DNA from 2 places in the Bradyrhizobium japonicum USDA 6 genome. Region 1 is predicted to be linked to the other one. Evidence: riboswitches for the same ligand, from Rfam matches in the RefSeq annotation. Region 1 holds a riboswitch; the other holds the start of a gene.
The links. Region 1 has a riboswitch for cobalamin ahead of BJ6T_RS00040 (ribonucleoside-diphosphate reductase subunit alpha). Riboswitches for the same ligand answer to the same signal wherever they lie in the genome.
Positions count from the first base shown of each region.

Region 1 (3,084 bases):
CTGCTGCGTCGGCGTTGCATCCCCGGCAATTTTGCCGGCGAACGCCGCGCGCGAGATCGACTTTGATCGACAGTAGTAGAGGCTCTTCACCCCACGCTTCCACGCCGTCCAGTGCAGCATGTGGAGGTCCCACTTATCGACGTCGGCCGGCAGATAGAGGTTGATCGACTGGCTCTGGCAAATCAACGCGGCGCGGTCGGCGGCAAGCTCGACGATCCAGCGCTGGTCGATCTCGAAGGCGGTGCGAAAGATCGCTTTCTCGTGCTCCGACAGGACGTCGAGATGGGCGACCGATCCGTCGTGCGCGATGATCGACTCCCAGGTCGCCGAGGTGTCGGCGCCTTTCGCGGCCAGCACCTTAGCGAGGTGCGGATTGCGCACCGAGATGGCGCCGGATAGCGTCTTGTGGGTGTAGATGTTGGCCGGGATCGGCTCAGTGCAGGCGCTGGTGCCCCCGCAGATGATGCTGATCGAGGCGGTCGGCGCGATTGCGATCTTGTGGCTGAAGCGCGCCATCACGCCGCGTTCCAGGGCATCCGGGCACGGGCCACGCTCGCGAGCGAGCGCCACGGATGCGGCGTCGGCTTCGCGACGGAGTTTTCGGAACATGTTCAGATTGAATGACTTGGCCAAGGTACCCTCCATTGGAATGCCCTTGGCCTGGAGAAACGAGTGGAAGCCCATGACGCCGAGGCCAACGGAGCGCTCGCGCAGGGCGGCGTAGCGGGCACGCTTCATTCCGTCCGGCGCCACCGTGATGAAGTGCGTGAGCACGTTGTCTAGGAAGCGCATGACGTCCTCTATGAAGCCGGGCTCCTCATTCCACTGGTCCCAGGTCTCGAGGTTGAGCGACGACAGGCAGCAAACCGCGGTGCGCTCCTCGCCGCGATGATCGATGCCGGTCGACAGGGTAATCTCGCTGCACAGGTTGGAGGTCGAGACCTCGAGGCCGAGCTCGCGCTGGTGCTTGGGGAGCGCACGGTTCACGGTGTCGATGAACAAGAGATAAGGCTCGCCGGTCTGCAGCCGGTTCTCAAGGATGCGTTGCCACAGCTGGCGGGCGTCGATCTCGCGGACGACCTCGTTAGTCTTCGGGCTGCGCAGAGCGAATGCGGTGCCGGCGCCCACGGCACACATGAACTCGTCGGTGACGTTGATGCCGTGATGTAGGTTGAGGCTCTTGCGGTTGAAGTCACCAGACGCCTTGCGGATCTCGAGGAACTCCTCGATCTCGGGATGGTGGATATCGAGATAGACCGCCGCCGAGCCGCGCCGCAACGAGCCCTGGCTGATCGCCAGCGTGAGGCCGTCCGTGACGTGGATGAACGGGATGATGCCCGAGGTGACGCCGCCCCTCGCCTTCTCGCCGATTGAGCGAACATTACCCCAGTAGGTGCCGATGCCGCCGCCATTGGAAGCAAGCCAGACGTTCTCGTTCCAGGTGCCGACGATGCCTTCGAGCGAGTCCGACACTGAGTTAAGGAAGCACGAGATCGGAAGGCCGCGCGTCGTGCCGCCGTTGGAGAGCACCGGTGTGGCCGGCATGAACCACAGCCGAGACATCGCATCATATAGACGTTGGGCATGCGCAACATTGTCCGCGAAGGCGCAAGACACTCGGGCGAACATGTCCTGGAGGCCTTCGCCGGCGAGCAGATAGCGGTCGGTCAGCGTCAGCCTACCAAACGAGGTCAGCAGGTCGTCGCGCGACCGATCGAGCGAAAGGTCAGACGGAGTTGGCGATCGCGCGGGGGGCCTCGGCAGGGGAGCCGGCAATGCTGGGGGCTGCACAAGACACAGTTCAGGTGTGGTAGGCTTTGCCTGCGCTGAGGGCTGCCGCACACTCGGCAGCTCAATGAGATGACCATACTGATCGAAATCGTAAGACGCCGACATCGGCAACCCCGTGATATTTGGGGGCTGGGACCGTGCGGACGACTTGCGAGGGGACCGGGCAAATGTCCCCGGCTGCAAGCGACCCACCGGGCACCCCGCCCGAGGACATGGGTTCTGTCGCGGTAGGTTTCCTGGCTCGCGGGTCGCTGCGGCTGTCGGCCTTCCCAGCGCTGTCGCGCTAATGCCTCGGAATAGCCGCTGCCGACACAATGGGTTCCCCCCTAACACCGTGCCACCATATATGCGAATTTAAAACCACTACGACACCACATATAGAAGCCTTTGCCCAGACTCGTCAAGACGGCACAGTCAAGTTAACCAGTTGGAGCAGCCCCGAGGTCGAGGTTCGAAATTCGCCGAGCGCCTGTCCTGAGAGCCTCACTCAAAAAACATAGATGTCTCAAGGCCTGGCCAATCGGCGAGTTAGGAGCCTCAGATGGGCGACGAGCGGCCAGGCGAGCTCGGTAGCGGCGGAACCTTCGAAGTCTTTGCAGAGATGCCCACATCTGCCGAGCCACGCAAAGGTGCGCTCGACGACCCAGCGCCTGCGATCGGCCAAGATGTGCTCAAACCTTTGGAAGTGGCGTCGCAAATTCTCCAACAGGGGAACAGCAACCCTGGACATCCTGAATGTTGGCATCGATCGGTTCGCGGTCCGCGAATTGAGTTGGGCCGGATCGGGTTTCGGTAGCCATACGCGTCTCGCCATTCATCGCTTTCTGTGGCCTTAGATCAAAAATTGTCTGGAGCCCGACCGCAAATCGATGCAGCCGCCCGTGGCAATATCCCAGCTTAGTGGATTTGACCCCGCCAGCTCTCACATCAGACGTGCCAACTTTGCCGAAGAGACGATTGGTATGCTTTTCGCAGGCCCGGCGTCCGCCTCACGTGCTCAGTTGTCTGGCCGCGAACATAAGCCGTCCTGACCGAACGCGGTCATGTCAGGTTATTGGCAATCAATCCTAACGGGATGAGGCGGAGCTATGCTTGAGTCTGGGTGACGAGCCGATCCGGCGGCGCGGCCTTGCTGGGTCGGAATGAAGCCGTTCGCAACATTGGCGTGAGCGGCGGCGAAGAACCGTGTTGTATCTCACCAACGACCTTGAAGCCGTGACGTTGGTAAAAGGGAATGTTTTCAGGGTTCGAACTTTCGAGGTAGGCAACAATGCCGTCCTCATCGCATCGTTG
Region 1 covers NC_017249.1:6,082-9,165, forward strand. Annotated here, with positions in the region: gene BJ6T_RS00040 (ribonucleoside-diphosphate reductase subunit alpha) at 1-1,896, opposite strand, end outside; cobalamin riboswitch at 2,001-2,171, opposite strand; partial or broken gene BJ6T_RS45085 (transposase) at 2,297-2,443, opposite strand; gene BJ6T_RS00050 (GNAT family N-acetyltransferase) at 2,878-3,084, opposite strand, start outside.

Region 2 (3,084 bases), 4.2 Mb from region 1:
GGTGTTGGTGCTCGTGAATGTCACGGGATCGAACGTGCTCTGGATCAGGTCCGTGATGTTGTTGCGGAAGTAGGTCGACCCGAAGCGAACGCGATCGCCAAACAAGGGTTGCTCGAAGCCGGCGTCGTATCCGACGCTTTCCTCGGGCCTGAGGTTGGGATTTGCAAAGAAGAAGAACGCGGGAAAGCTCACGTAGAGCTGGTTGAGCGTCGGCGCCTTGAACCCCGTGCCGTAGCTTCCCTTGAACTTCGTATCCGTGACCGGCACGATCGCGGCAGACGCCAGACGAAAGGTCGGATGCTCTCCAAACCGCTCGTTGTCATCCTGCCGGACGTTGGCCGTGAAGAAGACGCGATCCCGCAACTGGGACTGCAGCTCCATATATCCGGCCGTGTTGACGTTTTGCGCCGAGACTGTCGCCGTTTGCAGTGTTTCGGTCTCATGCTCCGCGCCAATGATGACATTGTTGTTGGGCGCGAGCTGGGTCGTGGTGTGCCAATCATACTTGACGCGGTCGCCTGTCGTGATCGTGGCCATCGCGTTGCCGGGCGAGATGTTGTAGTTCCAGTGATTGGTGTAGTTGACGCCGAAATAGCTCTTCATCCGGTCGTCGAGAGCAGACCAGACCGCCTCCCCGCGCGTGAAGAGCTGGTGCACCGTCTGCGTGCTTTGCGCAGCCGCGGGAAAGCTCGCGAATGTGACGGGATCGAAGGTATCTCCGGTAAAGCGCAGGGTTGCGTCAGTGTACCGCGCGACGCCGTTGAGCGTCAGGTGTTCGCTCAGTTCGGCGCCAAGCTTCGTCGAATAGGTCATATTGTCGTAGTTGTTGCCGATCGCCTTCTGCCCCGGCGGCAGCAATTCGACCGGCGTCACCGGCACGTCGTTCGCGTGGAAATGCGCAACGTTGAAGGCATAGTTGAAGTGGTCCTGTGAACCGCTCAGGCCTGCGGTTTGATTGAACGTTCCGAACGAGCCTCCCTCGACCGAGCCGGTCGCGCGGGCGGGACCGTCGCCCTTCTTCGTCACGATGGAGATCACGCCCCCAGCGCGTCTGCGCCGTAGAGACCGCCCTGCGGACCGCGCAGGACTTCGATCTGCTGAATGTCGGAGGTGAGCAACTGGCCGAAATCAAACGAACGGTTCGGGTTGCCGGGATCGCTGACGTCGATGCCGTCGATCAGGACCTTGGTGTGGTTGGAATTCGTTCCGCGCATGAAGATCGACGTCTGTCCGCCCGGACCGCCGGTCTGCACGAGGTTCAGGCCAGGAACCGCGCTCAGCGCATCGGATGCGGTCCGGCGCTGATCGCGCTCGATGTCTCTGGCGGTCAGAACCGTCACCGAGCTCGCAACCAGATTGGTCGGAGTGACAATATCCGTCGGACTGACGACGACCGTCGGAAACAGGTTGGCCGCGGATACCCCGGCAACCGGGGACGACGCCGGCACCCACTCGGGCTTCGGCACGCGAGCGACGCGCCGCTGCGCGGGCTGGTCGGGCGCACGCCGCACGACTTGCGGCTTGGCCGCACGCTCGGTCGCCGCGACCTCGACCGCCGGCAGCAGATCGGGCGATGCCGATTGCTGGGCCTGGGCAATGGACAGATCAAGTGAAGACAGGGAAACGAGCAAGACCAAGCCGGTGCGGAAGCGCCTGGCGGCAAAGACAATACGGGACACTCTTGTAACCTCGGTATGACGTCAGTGGCACGTCACAGCGAACGAGGTTTCACGGCGGAGCGTTCGATTGCTCCGGTGAAGCTAATGTCTGTACTCCCCGACCGACATCTTCGCGTGTGACCACGGTTGACGGCAGGTCTCCTGGCTCGCGGGTCGTTACCTTGCGTCGCCTTCCCAGGACCGAGATTCCCAGTGGCATATGACGAAAGATTCACCGCTTACAGTTGCGGGGGCAGCCGCGGCGTTGAGAATATCCCGGTATCGGGAAAACCTCGCACCACGTTCCCTTTTGATCTCCGTGAGGAGAACCGTCACCGGCCAATCTAGGGGGCGGGCAAGCGGAGAGTCAATCGGCCGGTTGCATCACGGTCAAAGCACCGCACCGGAGATTGAGCCGGCGCAATCAGGCCGGCTCCCGCTCCGAACGCGTCCTGATCACCGCCCGCTCGCCGGCATCGACGAGCTGGCCGATGCCGGTGCGGCCCGTGAGCGCGCAGCGGATGATGTTCTCGGCAACGGACCTGCGAAAGCGATGGTCCTCGCCGACCGGGCGATTGCGGCAGACCCGATCCAGCGCCAGCTTCATGTTGATCCGGGTGCGGGTATCGAAATGCTCGCTGATCATTCGCAGGGCCTCGATGCGTTGATGTCGGAGCGGAAACGCGTCGGCGCAGGCCGGGTTCCAAAAACGGACCGCGCAAGGTGTTGCGCAGAGCTGACTGCGCCCGATCTCTCGGTCCTGTGACAGGCGGGCTACGCCCGCCCTCTTGGCCGCTGGGCCGGAGCCCAGGCCGCGGTGACGTCGCGCAGCGGGGCGTCGCTGCGCCGGATCGGGGTCAGCTCACCGGAGGCCGAGATGATGGCGGTCTCCTCGCGGCGACAGCGCGGGCATACGAAGCGGACCTCGTGCGGCGACGCCGACCAGCTCGAACGTTTGACGTTGGCCGCCATCGGCCATGCATCGCAATGCGAGCACGACACCAGAAACCGACCGGGATCGAGCATACCCATTCCATAGGACTCCGCGTCCTGCCTGCTCCTTCAATGACTGACCCATGTGAATCGTTCCGGTGCCCGAGCACCGTCACCCCTAGCTCCAGGCAGCGACGCCGCTCAGTGGGCGCCCTTGAGGGTGCATGACGTGGTGCAGGTGACGGTGTTGCCGTGGTCGCACGCCTTGCAGGCGGCAACGCACTGGTTCATGTCGCGGGGATTGTAGGAGCTGTAGTTCCGCATCGCACAGACCGGGGTCGAGCCGGTGATGTCCTGCTCCTGATTGCAGGCGGCCGTCATGAGCGCGAAGATGAGGACTGCAACAAGGCGCATGGGATTGCCCTGGTAGGGAGCGGCAAAGCGACATCGGCGAGGTACGCTGCGCAGCAACGGATCTCGGCATTCCCACCGC
Region 2 covers NC_017249.1:5,028,981-5,032,064, reverse strand. Annotated here, with positions in the region: gene BJ6T_RS23820 (TonB-dependent receptor plug domain-containing protein) at 1-1,026, opposite strand, end outside; gene BJ6T_RS48525 (TonB-dependent receptor) at 1,035-1,679, opposite strand; cobalamin riboswitch at 1,794-2,007, opposite strand; gene BJ6T_RS23815 (hypothetical protein) at 2,083-2,304, opposite strand; gene BJ6T_RS47375 (hypothetical protein) at 2,433-2,690, opposite strand; gene BJ6T_RS47370 (hypothetical protein) at 2,793-3,005, opposite strand.
Region 2: another riboswitch for cobalamin. It lies ahead of BJ6T_RS48525 (TonB-dependent receptor); the one in region 1 lies ahead of BJ6T_RS00040 (ribonucleoside-diphosphate reductase subunit alpha).